Regions from separate parts of the Blautia sp. HCN-1074 genome, predicted to be linked through region 2. Evidence: predicted binding sites of a transcription regulator. Region 2 holds the regulator's gene; the other holds the start of a gene.
The links. Region 2 encodes NrdR, which represses ribonucleotide reductase genes. Its sites were predicted from a motif close to CACAANATNTTGTG; they were not measured.
Positions count from the first base shown of each region.

Region 1: nrdD (anaerobic ribonucleoside-triphosphate reductase) is a predicted target of NrdR. The motif match lies at 4,132-4,145, and genes of this name have one in related genera.

Region 1 is NZ_JBBKBP010000003.1:159,263-166,871, forward strand. It holds gene WKT11_RS04590 (LPXTG cell wall anchor domain-containing protein) at 1-178, opposite strand, end outside; gene arcC (carbamate kinase) at 953-1,885, shown strand; gene nrdD (anaerobic ribonucleoside-triphosphate reductase) at 1,980-4,115, opposite strand; gene WKT11_RS04605 (hypothetical protein) at 4,236-5,159, opposite strand; gene asnA (aspartate--ammonia ligase) at 5,485-6,492, shown strand; gene WKT11_RS04615 (CBS domain-containing protein) at 6,635-7,096, shown strand; gene WKT11_RS04620 (bile acid:sodium symporter family protein) at 7,230-7,609, opposite strand, start outside.
Region 2 is NZ_JBBKBP010000002.1:13,797-21,405, forward strand. It holds gene WKT11_RS02275 (CDP-glycerol glycerophosphotransferase family protein) at 1-843, shown strand, start outside; gene sigG (RNA polymerase sporulation sigma factor SigG) at 982-1,761, opposite strand; gene WKT11_RS02285 (PRC-barrel domain-containing protein) at 1,961-2,212, opposite strand; gene nrdR (transcriptional regulator NrdR) at 2,496-2,945, shown strand; gene gdhA (NADP-specific glutamate dehydrogenase) at 3,203-4,537, opposite strand; gene WKT11_RS02300 (citrate/2-methylcitrate synthase) at 5,212-6,573, shown strand; gene WKT11_RS02305 (YqeG family HAD IIIA-type phosphatase) at 6,607-7,110, shown strand; gene WKT11_RS02310 (shikimate kinase) at 7,107-7,609, shown strand, end outside.

The sequences.
Region 1 (7,609 bases), on a different contig from region 2:
GACAAACTTCTGCCTGGAAATTCTTCTCATCTGTCCATTGAGCACTCTGTTTTAACAGAACTTTCTGCTCCTCCTGTGCACTAAATTCCGACGCCGAAGCCACACAATTTCCCACTATTCCTGCCAGAGCAGCGAGTACAGCTGCTTTTTTTAACTGATTCCATATTCTTTTTTTCATAGTCTCAATCTCCTGAAATTCTGTCTCATTTTTTATTCTTATCCAGCGGATATTCACACAAAAATTTCCGCCAATCCATTCCTTATAACATCATTTCATCTTTTGAGTGGTATTATAGTTTACTGTTCACGCGCTTTAATCCTGCAAAGCGCATTACATAAAGCAGCGTAAACAGTAACATATTATGGGTACAGACATACACATTCCCCCTCTCCCAATTGCACAAATAAGAAATCATTTGAAATCATCGCACCGACCCGATGCCTGGAAATATTGCTGTTCCTTTAAACAGCCGTAAGAATGTCACTGTTTACACTGTAAATCAGCAACGTAAGAATATCGGTTCTGCGGAATGCAGAAACAGATCTCACACTACATTCAGTAATGTAACTCTACTTTAGCATGTATCTGACCGGAAAACAAGATACCACTTTTTCTTTTTCGTTTTTGTTTATAATTCTTTTAGAAATTTACCATTTCTTTCAGAGATTCGACATACTTTGAACATATTTTACCCATATAATAGGTCTTGGATAGATGAAAAACCACTCTCTATCTCCCCCCTCAAAAAAATACAACAGCCCTCGCAGCAATGCGGGGGCTGTTTGTAGTTACTGTTTATATTCAATGACACTTTTCTATTGCAATTCTTCTGCCAGTCTTTTATAATGTATTTTATCAATGTGATTGAATATTTAGACAACACGTTACTGTTTACTCCATTCTCAGTAACGCACAAAAATTTCACAATATTAAAGAATCGAGGTATTTCCCATGAGCGAGAAAATTACAGTAGTTGCACTGGGCCACAGAGCATTAGGAACCACCTTGCCAGAGCAGAAAATTGCTGCAAAGAAAGCAGCCAAAGCGATTGCAGACCTTGTAGAAGCAGGAAACCGAGTTGTGATCTCACACAGCAACGGTCCACAGGTCGGAATGATCCACACAGCTATGAATGAATTCGGAAAGGCACATCCGGATTATACATTTGCACCTATGTCCGTATGTTCAGCTATGAGTCAGGGTTATATCGGATATGACCTTCAGACTGCTATTCGCGCAGAGCTGATCTCACGTGGTATCTACAAACCTGTTGCAACTATTCTTACACAGGTTGTAATTGATCCATATGATGATGCTTTCGCAGAACCAGAGAAGATCATCGGACGTGTACTCACCGAGGAAGAAGCAGAAGCAGAAGAGAATAAAGGAAATTTCGTCACCAAACTTGAAGACGGAACTTATAAGAGAATCGTAGCAGCTCCGAAGCCGCAGAAGATTATAGAACTTGAAACAATCCGTACTCTTGTAGATGCAGGACAGATAGTAATCGCTGCTGGCGGTGGCGGTATCCCGGTTATGGAACAGGGAATCGACCTTCATGGTGCAAGTGCGATCATCGAGAAAGATCTTTCCAGCGGACTTCTTGCAGAGGAATTAAACGCAGATACCCTGTTGATTCTCACAAGTGTAGAAAAAGTCAGCTTAAACCTTGGTCAGGACAATGAAGAATATCTTGACACCATCACCGTAGATGAAGCAAAGAAATACATGGATGAGAACCAGTTCGCACCAGGTTCCATGCTCCCTAAATTTGAAGCAGGAATTGCCTTCATTGAAAAGGGTGATGGCAGAAGAACTATTATCACAGATATCTCTCATGCAAAAGACGGATATTATGAAAAGACCGGAACTATCATTAAATAATAAAATATAGAATCCATCATATAAAAAACCAGGGAGTCTTGCAGATAATTTCATTTGCAAGACTCCCTGGTTTTTACTTTCATATTTTTTATATTTACATAGATTTACGTTCCGCAATCTCTGCCATCTTAGCTTCATTCAGACGTGTATCACCATGCACACGGCTGTAAGAGAGATATCCATTCATACGGTCAATCTTAGTCAGGTTCTTGGAACCGCAAACCGGACACACATCCATCTCAAGCTCCTCATGTCCACAGTCGTCACAGTAAGCAAGAGAAAGGTTAACTCCTTCATAATATCCCAGAGACATCGCTCTGCGGATCAGTGTACGGATTGCTTCACGATTATAACCGATTGGATAACGTACATACTGAATCTTACCGCCATTACACAGTTCCCAGAAACGTCCCTCCAGATCCTGTTTCTCGATCGGGGTTACATCTTCGGTTACATGACAGTGGAAGCTGTTGCTCACATACGGACGGTCGGAAACGCCTTTGACAATACCGTACATCTTACGGAACTGTTCAACTTGCAGACCACACAGACTTTCTGCCGGTGTTCCATAAATTGCATAAAGATAACCATCTTCCTCTTTAAACTCATTTACCTTCTTATTGATATATTTCAGAACATCCAGTGCAAACTGTCCGTCCTCAGCGATAGATTTACCATTATAAAGCTCCTGAAGCTCATTCAACGCTGTGATACCAAAGGAAGCTGTCATCGGCTTCAGAATCTTTCCAATCTTCTCATTCGGTTTCAGATGTCCACCATAAAAACCACCCTCGCAATATGCCAGTGGGTTGGTAGAAGCTCGCATCTGTCCAAGATAATCATACGTACGGATATGAAGATTACGGATCATCTCAAGATAGAAATCCAGTACCTCATAGAAATCTCTGCTCTCTGCTCTCGCTTTCGCAAGAATCATCGGAAGATGAAGACTTACCGCACCAATGTTAAATCTGCCTACAAATACAGGCACATCCTTGTCATCTGCCGGGTACATTCCGCCACGTTCATACCATGGGCTTAAGAAAGCACGGCATCCCATCGGGCTGATAACCTTTCCATACTGCTTGTACATACTGGAAATATATCCTTTTCCGGACATAGAAAGCCAGTCCGGATACATTGTCTTGGCAGAGCAGTCAACGCCTGCCTCGAATACATCCTCACTGATCTTGCCTTTTCCATGAATGTTCTCGTCATACAGAAATACGATCTTCGGGAAAAGCACCGGTTTCTTACGTCCTGTTTTACCCTGTCCGCCTTTGTGCACTTCAAGAAGAGATACACTTGCCATCTTCTCAAACTGCTTAGTTCCCAGTCCAAGAGTTACTGTCACAAACGGATAATCTCCTCTGGAAGATCCCACTGTATTCAGCTTATACTCGATTCCCTGCCATCCCTGGTCAAAGTCTCTGCGGACTTTATCAAGTGCATACTCAATCGCACGCTCCTCACGTCCGGTCCAGCTCTCATCAGAGTACTTCATAAATTCCTGAATATATTTATCATAGCTCTTCTGTGCATACGGAGCAAGAATCTTATCCACTTCAGGTACTGTAAATCCGCCATACTGCTGTGCAGCGGTGCTCAGGATGATATCCCCCATAACGTCAAACGCTGTATCCAATGTCTTCGGCTCGTTGTACCATACATTTCCCATCTCGAATCCGCCGCTTAATACGGATGCCACATCAAACAGGCAGCAGTTCATGGTATCAAGACGTGCTGACTGGTCATGGATATAAATATAACCATCTTTACAAGCCTGAAGTTCATTACGGTTCATGAAGAATTTACGATAAAGCTCTTTATTCAGTTCATTAAAAATCAGGCTTCGCTTCGTAGCAACCAGTGCGCTGTCTGTATTTGCATTACTCTTATCACCGATATAACGGATTGCCTGACTCTTCGTATATACATCATCCATCATATGGATAAAGTCAAGTTTGTAATTTCTGTAGTCACGATAACTCTTGGCTACAGCCGGATTCACTCTCTCAAGTGCTCCTTCCACAATATTATGCATCTCCTGAATCTGTATCTCATTCTTGCCCAGTGCTTCTGCATGTTCTTCCGCAAAATGGCAGATAAATTCTTTCTCTTTGTCAGAAAATGTATATAAGATTCTGGCCGCCGACTTATTTACTGCCGCTACGATCTTCTGTGAATTAAACTCTTCTCTTGTGCCATCTTTCTTTATTACATATATCATACTTTTCGCTCCCATATACAAGATATAGTATTATTTTCTTTCGTTGTCCACAATTTATTCTATATGTGGTACGTTTATCAAGTATAGCACAGACTCTGGTAAAAGGGAAGAGCAAAAAAATTATTCGTCATATTGCTGAATTTTATATAATGCAAGATAATTCTCTTGACCGTCCAGAGATACCGCAGTAACCTCATCCCCTACATGTAATTCCATTCTCTCCTGCTGTCCTGCTTCGTCAAATTTTACAGTTTTCTTCTTTCCAGTAGTGTACTTAATCTCCAGTGCCACCTCTTCCCAGCCGGATTTAATCTTATATTCTCCCGGCTCAATTAAAAATTCATACTCTATATCCTCTAAACCATAGATGCCTTCTTGTGTCTTTATATAATTCTCTCCAACCACATAACTTTCTCCCGCGAAAATATAAGTATCCGGTTCGGTGCCCTGAATATTCTCGGTTGATTCCGCAACCTTACTGACTTTATTATCCCAGTCTTTTGTCTCTGTTTCCCCATCATCGCTGTCGCTGCCTGAAAAAACACTGCCGGGATTTATTCCAAACTCATCATTGATAAACGACTCAATTCTATATCCAATACTATCCCAGTACTCTTCGGTCTGTGCTGCAACACTCAGTAAAATTACAACAATGATCCAGAATACAGTTGCTCCCTTTTTGCTCTTTTTCTTCTCTTTCCGCTTCTGTACGGGATTTCGATTCGTGGTATATGTACGAGTGCCGACATTCTGTCCTGCCGACGCTTTTTTTACTGAAGTCTGCACTTTTTCTGTTTTTGCCTTCGGCACTGTCTTTTTTACCGTACTGGTTTTCGAAGACTTATTTGCCGTTTTATTTCTGTCCGGCAGTGGTATCTCGCTCTCGGCCATAGCCTTTCTTACTTTCGCCGATGCATGGCGATAATGCTCTGACCGATCTTCATTCAGATGATACAGTTCCAAATCATTTCTATATGGCATTCCACAATATTTACATCTTCCATTTACGACCGGCCCGTCACAAACCTGGCATCTCTTTCCCATATATCTTCCCCCTGTATTCTATAATTATCCGTAGTCCGTTTCATAATCCGATTTTCTGTCATTTTTATTGTAACATTTTACACTAATCTTGCAAGGTGGAAATTGTCAAACAGATATTTTCCTGTTATAATAGCGAAGTGAAAGATTGTGTTACTGAGAACTGAATGAACCGTAACAGGATTGTTGCCATTCACTTAGTAATCTGTAACAAATGGTTAATGGATATTCATCAATAGCTGAACAATAAAATAATGTAGAATATCTATAATATTTTATTGTTTTGCTATGGAATATGCAAATACAGAATTGTAGGAGGATTCCAATAATGGATCAGATTAAAATTCCTGACGGGTATCAGTCAGCTTTAAATCTCCACGATACCCAGATTGCCATTAAGACTGTGAAAGATTTCTTCCAGCAGACGCTCTCCCAGAAGCTCAATCTGCTGCGAGTTTCCGCTCCGGTATTCGTAAATCCGTCATCCGGTCTGAACGACAACTTAAACGGTGTAGAACGCCCGGTAAGCTTTGATATCAAAGGACAGAAAGAGAATGCCGAGATCGTACACTCTCTTGCCAAATGGAAAAGATACGCATTACAGAAATATGGTTTCGCTCATGGTGAAGGTCTTTACACAGACATGATCGCCATCAGAAGAGACGAAGACCTGGATAACATCCACTCTGTATATGTAGACCAGTGGGACTGGGAAAAGATCATCAGCAAAGAAGAGCGCAACATGGACACACTTGTATCCACAGTACGCGCGATCTACAGCGTTCTTCGTAAAACAGAGAAATATATGGCTGTTCAGTATGATTATATCGAAGAAATCCTTCCAAGAGAGATCGCATTTGTCAGCACACAGGAACTGGTTGACATGTATCCGGATCTTACCCCTAAGGAACGTGAATACAAAGTCGTTAAAGAAAAAGGCGCTGTATTCCTTATGCAGGTTGGTAAGACATTAACTAACGGAGAACGCCACGACGGACGTGCGCCGGACTATGATGACTGGGAATTAAACGGTGATATCCTCGTTTATTATCCGGTTCTTGACATCGCACTGGAACTCTCTTCCATGGGTATCCGTGTTGATGAAAACGCCCTTGACAAACAGCTGACTATCGCAGGCTGCGACGACAGACGCGAGCTTCCTTTCCAGAAAGCAATCCTGAACAAAGAACTCCCATACACCATCGGTGGTGGTATCGGCCAGTCCCGTATCTGCATGTTCTTCCTCAGAAAAGCTCATATCGGTGAAGTACACGCTTCCCTGTGGCCGGAAGAAGTTATGAAAGAGGCTGAGGCCAAGGGTGTACAGCTTCTGTAAGAAATAGCTGTATCATCCGAAGCATAAGCATGCTGACCGACAATTTCAGATATTGATTCGTCAGTATATCTATATCAGATAATCACATATGCCCAGATATATCTGCGCATATCGCAATGAATGTAGCGGGGTAAATACACAAGTGAATATTTTGTTTTTCTTAACACCAAAAAGCGACGTAGCATATATATTTGAAGATGAAACACTCCGCCAGACACTTGAGAAAATGGAGCACAGGAAGTTCTCTTGTATTCCACTTCTGAGTCTGGATGGAAAATATAAAGGAACCATTTCTGAAGGTGATCTGCTCTGGGGGATGAAAACTTTAAATGTCCCAAATCTGAAAACAGCCGAGGGCATTTCAATCATGGCTATCCCACGCAGGGCAACCTACAAAGCAGTTCACGCAGACTCCGATATGGAGGATCTGCTTGATAAGGCCATTAACCAGAATTATGTTCCGGTTGTCGATGATCAGGGATACTTTATCGGTATCATTACCCGTAAAGAAATCATCAAATATTGCTACAAAGAACTTAAGAAATATGTAGCGGCTTCAAATGCAGAGAAGACTGAATCGCAGATTGATTCTCCTGAGAATTGAGAAGCAGATACCTGTCTCTTCTTTCGCAAAAAACATATTCCAATGCTGATAATATAAACAGGGACTGTAAGCTGATTGATATTTTATATCAATTTCTGCTTACAGTCCCTGTTTTACATAGTACGAATGCAACTCACTCTATAGCAGTTCTCATACTCTTCTGTGCCAGCAGCTTTCCAAACAATGCCGCCAGCACCTGCTGAAACAACGTCCCGATCATAACTGGAAACATCACCTCTCCCGGAAAATATGCAGCCGCTATCACTGCTCCTGCGCTGATATTTCTCATTCCTGTTCCATACATCATCGAAACCGCTGTACTTCGGTCACGTCTGAACACATGAGCCACCAGCCAGCCAAGCGCATATCCTGATGCAGCCAGCACCAGAATTGCCAATGCCACTTTCACCCTCTGCATATTCATATTCCTGATATACGGCGCCACTTTAGATGAATTAGAGGTCACCACAAACATCAATGCCAGCTTGGAAAAAGGTGCCAGTTTTCCCGGCC
Region 2 (7,609 bases):
GAACTGGGAGATGCTCAGGCGAAATTTATCCCTGCTACAATGGATACCAATGAGATTTTGTCTGTAACAGATGTACTTATTTCTGATTATTCCAGTATTTTCTACGATTTCATGCTGACAGGAAAACCGATTCTGTTCTATGTGCCTGATGCAGAAAACTTTGAAGATTACAGAGGATTATATTATGGATTTGACAATCTTCCGGGACCGGCGGTATCTTCACCGGAGAAACTGGGTGAGCTGCTCAAAGATATTCCGGCAGCAGTAAGTTCTTATCAGGAGAAATATGCGAAAGCCAGAGTACAGATATGTCCAAGAGATGACGGAAATGTCTGCAGACGAATCGTTGATGTGATGTTTGACGGGAAAGAACCGGTAAATCCGGTATACCTGAATAAAACAGATAAAGTAAAACTTTTGGTATATGCAGGTGATTTTAGTAATGCACCTGAGACAACGGCATTTTATGAATTCCTGAACAAAGTAGATTTTGAACATTTTGATGTCACTCTGATTGGTAATGGCGCAAAGGAAGAGGAATCTGCAAAGAAATTGAATGAACTGTCAAAAGAAGTGAGGGTATTATACTGGAAACGTTCTTATCCTGCTACAGATGAGGAATATGTATGCCATAAGAAGTTCATGAAAGCAGAGGAAACAGAAGTGCCTGAGATGCTTCTTGATTTCTATAAACGTGAGCTTCGAAGAATACTGGGAATGTCAAAGTTTGACTATGCTGTAGTATTTACAGATATGAAGAAGTTTTTCCCTGCAATGTCTGGTGCACTGGATGTGAAGCAGATATATGACATAGAAAACTGGCAGGAAGTTCTGAAATTTTAAAAAATTATGTAAGCAGTCTGGTAAGTATAAATACTGGACTGCTTTTTATATTATAGAAATTTTTTTGTAGTATTTCTATGACAGGAAAATATGATAAAGCTTTTCGGGTGCTACTGAGAACGGAGTGAACAGTAACTTTCAGGTGCGCAGATAATTGCGCATGGATTTTAAGGCATTTTTCTCCAGGCGACTGACCTGTGCCTGGGAGATGCCTATTTCCTGAGCCACTTCCATCTGAGTTTTTCCTTCGTAAAAGCGCAGTTCTATGATATGTTTTTCACGTTTGCTTAGACGCTTCATGGCTTCCCGGAGAGACAGATCTTCAATCCAGCGATCTTCTTTATTTTTGGTATCGCTGATTTGATCCATAACATAAAGAGTATCTCCTCCTTCGGTATAAACCGGTTCAAAGAGGCTTACCGGATTTTGAATCGCGTCCAGAGCGTATACGATCATTTCTTTTTCGATACCGATTTCCTGTGCAATTTCGGTGACTGTCGGTTCTTTAAGATGCTGTTTCATATAAGTTTCGCGGGTATAGATCGCTTTATATGCAATGTCGCGAAGAGAGCGGCTTACACGAATGCTGTTATTATCCCTTAGGTATCTTCGGATTTCTCCAATGATCATGGGAACGGCATATGTTGAAAATTTTACCTGTAGAGTTGTGTCAAAGTTATCGATTGCTTTGATCAGGCCGATACAGCCGATCTGAAAGAGATCATCTGCATTTTCGCTGCTGTTTTGAAATCTTCGTATCACACTGAGGACCAGCCGCAGATTTCCTTTGATGTATAATTCACGTGCCTGTTCATCACCTTTTTTGATACGGCTGAACAGTTCTTCTTTTTCTTCTGCATTAAGAACAGGAAGTTTCGCCGTATTGACTCCACAGATTTCTACTTTGTTCAGTGCCATCTTTTTTGAATCCTCCTTATTATCCTTAAACGTAAAACAGTAAAATTTACCTGATAATGTTTCAGTAAGAATGATTCTCAGATGGAGGAATAATTATACTTTTAACTGGAAAATATAAAAAATATTGCCCCTTGACAAAGTAAAGGCTTAAAGCATATCGCTATATCCGCCTGACGCCGCAGCAGGTGTGGATATATGGTTATTTATGTAAACATTTTTCTTCTTCAATCTCCACAAGAATAATATCATCACCAATTCGGCAGATACATTCCCAGGGAATGAGATATTCGCTGTCATGTCCAAAAAGACAACACAGTTTTCCGGGACCAGGCACGATCAAAGCTGTCAGACGATTGGTTTTGCAGTCGAATTCTATATCAACAGGACATCCAAGACTTCGACAGGTACAGGTATTGATTACTTCTTTTTGCTTTAATTCGCAGATTCTCATAGAATTGGAAGATCCTTTCTGAATACAAAGAGTTATCCGTTACCGAGATTGAAATGAACAGTAACGTTATCTGATAACAATTTATGTATTTTTGCGAAAATTTATGCAAGTCCTTTTATTGACACTTCAAATAGAAATACAGTATAATAAACTCATACATAACTGTTCAGTACCATGTTTCTATGTGAAAATATCTCATGGGATAGTAGACTGCTGAATAGTTACAGCTATACAACATAATCTCACAGAAAACGTGATATGACTTAAAAAGGGGGGACGTCCTATGAAGTGTCCATTTTGTAATCAGGATAACACGAGAGTAGTTGATTCCAGACCGGTAGAGGATACAAACTCTATTCGCCGCCGCCGTTTATGCGATGCCTGTGGCAGAAGATTTACTACATATGAGAAAGTGGAGAGTATTCCGCTTACGGTGATCAAGAAAGATCAGAACAGAGAGCAGTACAGTCGTGCCAAGATTCAGGCAGGCATTCTGAGAGCGTGCTATAAAAGACCGATATCTATAGATAAAGTGGAAGAAATGATGGATGCCATCGAAGGGGAAATTTTTAATACGGAAGAAAAAGAAATTTCCAGCACAAAGATTGGAGAGATCGTGATGAATCATCTCAAAGATCTGGATGCGGTTGCTTATGTACGTTTCGCATCAGTGTACAGAGAATTTAAAGATGTCAGTACATTTATGGATGAACTGAAGAAGTTTATGAATTAACACATTAATATTGATCAGATGCTGTGAAAAAAAAGATAGCTGCTGTTTTGAGATAGCGGGGGAAAGACCGCATATATCAGACAGCAGTTTTTATATTACAGGTAAGCGGATTGCGAATATCCGATTGACAAATTATTTGGAAATATCCAAAATACAGACGAAAAATGGAGTATATTTTTACATTATAAAAAGCCGGCAGAATTAATTCCACCGACTTTTTATGTGTATTTTTTATGGGGTAGTTAACGAATTAAAAATTAAACAATACCCTGAGCTTTCATAGCATCTACAACTTTCTCAAAGCCTGCGATGTTAGCACCTACAACGTAGTTGCCTTCCATTCCATAACGTTTGGAAGCATCATCAACTTTGTTGAAGATGTCAACCATGATCTGATGAAGTTTTGCATCAACTTCTTCAGCTGTCCAGGAAAGTCTTGCAGAGTTCTGGCACATTTCCAGCGCGGAAGTAGCAACACCACCGGCATTAGCAGCTTTACCAGGCATAAATGTTACGCCGTTTGCCATAAGATAATCTGTTGCTTCACGGGTAGTAGGCATGTTAGCACCTTCTGCAACATATTTGCAGCCGTTTGCGATAAGAGTTTTAACGGCGTCAAGATCAAGCTCGTTCTGTGTTGCGCATGGAAGATAGATATCGCATTTGATATTCCAGATACCTTTTCCTTCTGTGTAAGTAGCGCCTTCAACACGATCAGCATATTCTTTGATACGTCCACGTTTTACTTCTTTGATATCTTTAACGATGTCAAGTTTGATTCCTTCCGGATCATAGATATATCCGTTGGAGTCGCACATAGCAACAACTTTACCGCCAAGTTCAGTAGCTTTTTCTACAGCGTAGATAGCAACGTTACCGGAACCTGTTACGATAAGAGTTTTACCGGAAATTGTATCGTTTTTAGCTTTAACCATCTCGTCAAGCATATATACAAGACCATATCCTGTAGCCTGTGTACGGATTAAAGATCCACCATAGGAAAGACCTTTACCTGTGAGAACACCTTCATATAATCCACGGTTTCTCTTGTACTGTCCGTACAGATAACCGATCTCACGTCCGCCTACACCGATATCACCTGCAGGAACGTCCATGTCAGCGCCGATATATTTGGAAAGCTCTGTCATAAAGCTCTGGCAGAATGCCATAACTTCTCTGTCAGATTTTCCTTTAGGATCGAAGTTGGAACCACCTTTACCGCCGCCGATTGGAAGACCTGTAAGAGAGTTCTTGAAGATCTGCTCAAAACCTAAGAATTTAAGAATTCCCTGGTTTACTGACGGATGGAATCTTAAACCACCCTTGTATGGTCCGATTGCGCTGTTGAACTGTACACGATAACCCTTGTTTACCTGTACAACACCTTTGTCATCTACCCACGGAACACGGAAAGAAATGATTCTTTCTGGCTCAACAAGACGCTCCAGAATGGAAAGTTTGCGGTATTCTTCTTCATTTTTGTCGATTACGACTTTAAGGGAGTCTAAAACTTCCTTTACTGCCTGATGGAATTCAGGCTCATTTGGATTCTGTGCTACGACTCTCTCGTATACCTCTTCAGTATAAGACATAATGATTTCCTCCTCGTCGATCGTTTAAGTTATAATTTTTAAATCGACGTTATTATACACTAAAGTGTTACAAATGGAAAGAGCCAAATGAAATTTTTTTATAAAAATTTTGTGAACAAATTTTGACTTGATAAAAAAAGTTAAATATGAGAAAATGTTAAGAATCATCCATATGATATTGGTCACTATAATTTCTGTAACATTTATGAGCCAGTAGCGAAAGCGGATTGCGAATATCCGATTGACACACGATCTGGTGAAAGAAAAAACAGTTTATATAAAATATAGACCAGATGGAAAAAAAATGCTATACTTTTATTAAATAGCTGGAAGCAGTTATTGTTTTAAGGTTACTGTTCACACACCACTATTCCGCGAGGTGTTTTGGCATGAATATGCCAAAATCCCGAGACATACAAGCCAAAATTCCATTGCCGCAGGCAATCTGGAATGAATTTTGGCTACGTTACTGTGAATGGAGTGAACAGTAACGTTTTAAGGTTTCGGTTACGATTCATTCTATACTTGTTATACCCGGTAACTTGCGGGATATTAGCAGTGAAAAGTAACATTATCGATCAGTATCTCATAACAGATCAGTATCTCATAACAGATCAGGGATGAAGAGGGGGATTTATTATCGACAAAATTGTGAAGAAAGGGGATTTAATTACATGGCGGGATTTAAAATGAAAGTAACACCTGAAATTGAAAATCTGACTGATATCTGCAAGGAGCATACAAGTCTGGATCTTTCTCTATATGGAAAATATGATGTAAAGAGAGGTCTGCGTGACATTAATGGAAAAGGCGTTCTTGCGGGGCTGACACAGGTTTCCAATGTCAAAGCTACAAAGATCGTAGATGGTAAAGAAGTTCCATGTGTAGGCAGTCTTTCCTACAGGGGATACGATATTAAAGAACTGACAAAGGGCTTTATTGAAGACGACAGATATGGGTTTGAAGAAGTTACATATCTGTTGTTGTTTGGGAAGCTTCCTGACAAGAAGCAGCTTGCTGATTTTACAGAGCTTCTGGCTGATCAGCGATCACTCCCGACAAATTTTGTCCGCGATGTTGTAATGAAAGCACCAAGTAAGGATATTATGAATGCTCTTTCAAGAAGCGTGCTCACATTATATTCTTATGATACAAATCCAGATGACACGTCATTGCCAAATGTACTCAGACAATGTCTGAATCTTATCAGTGTATTTCCACTGCTGTCTGTCTATGGTTATCAGGCTTATAACCATTACATAAAGGGAAAGAGCCTTTATATCCATAATCCGAAGAAAGAACTTTCAACGGCAGAGAACATTCTGAGAATGTTAAGACCAGATAAGAAATACTCACATCTGGAAGCGAAGATTCTGGATATTGCACTTATTCTTCATATGGAGCATGGCGGAGGTAATAACTCTACATTTACAACTCATGTTGTCTCTTCATCAGGAACCGATACTTATTCTGCGATTGCGGCAGCACTTGGATCTTTAAAAGGACCAAAACATGGCGGCGCAAACATTAAAGTTGTCAAAATGTTCAATGATATGAAGAAAGAAGTTAAGGACTGGAAAGATGAAGACGAAGTCCGTGCATACTTAAAGAGACTTCTTCATAAAGAAGCATTTGATCAGAAAGGACTGATCTATGGTATGGGACATGCCATCTATTCTGTATCTGATCCGCGAGCCGAAGTGTTTAAAACTTATGTGGAAACACTGGCAAGGGAGAAGGGCAGAATGAAGGATTATGGTCTGTATTCTATGGTAGAACGTCTGGCACCGGAAGTAATTGCAGAGGAACGTCGTATTTATAAAGGGGTAAGTGCCAATGTGGATTTCTACAGTGGCTTTGTCTACAGTATGCTGGATCTGCCGCTTGAGCTGTTTACGCCGATGTTTGCAGTTGCGCGTATCGTAGGATGGAGTGCTCACCGAATGGAAGAGCTTATCAATGCTGACAAGATCATTCGTCCTGCATACAAGAACGTTCTGGAACCGGCGGTATACGTTCCACTTAATGAGCGTTGATCGTAAAAAATACAAATAAAGGAATAGCTGTAAATGTTTAAATGTTTTTTTCCGGATGAATATGTGGATTCTACTTATGTGATTGACTTTGATAATCTGTATGCGCAAGGATACAGGGGGCTTTTATTTGATATAGATAATACTTTAGTACCCCATGGCGCACCGGCAGATGAGAGAGCATGCGCATTGTTTGCACATTTGAAGGAACTTGGCTTTAAGTGTTGTTTCCTGTCGAATAATCAGTATGAAAGAGTTTCCTCTTTTAATGATGCGATAGGAGAATATTTCATAGAAGATGCACACAAGCCTTCAACGAAGAATTATATCAGGGCAATGGAACTCCTTGGAACTGACAGGAGTAATACGATTTTTGTGGGAGACCAGCTGTTTACTGATATATTTGGAGCGAAACGTGCAGGAATCCGTAATATTCTGGTGAAACCACTCAATCCGAAAGAAGAGATTCAGATCGTACTTAAGAGATACCTTGAAAGAATTGTGCTATATTTTTACCGTAAAGAGGAGGGGAATTCATGAACCATATTGTTATCATAGGATTTATGGGTTCAGGAAAAACAAAAGTAGGAAAACGTCTGGCAAAGGATTTTAATCTGCCGTTTATAGATGTTGACCGCGTAGTAAGTAAAAAGATGAACCTTACAATGAAAGAGATTTTTGAAAGATTTGGAGAACCATTTTACAGAGCACTTGAGACTACTGTAATTAAGGCTTTAATCGATGATCCGGAACAGAAAGTTATTTCACTGGGAGCCGGACTGCCGATGCAGGAGCAGAATGCCAAATATATCAAGAAGCTTGGGACTGTGGTATATCTGAAAGGATCTTACGCTACATTGAAGAAGAGACTGGAGAATTCCAGCAATAATCCTTTGATCGAAGGTGAAGATAAAGAAGACAAGATCAAGAAACTTCTGAAACAAAGAGATCCGGTTTATGCGAAGTTTGCGGATGTTGAGATGGTCACAGGAGACAAGCCTTTTGAGGATCTGATCGCCCAGCTTGAAGAAAAATTAAA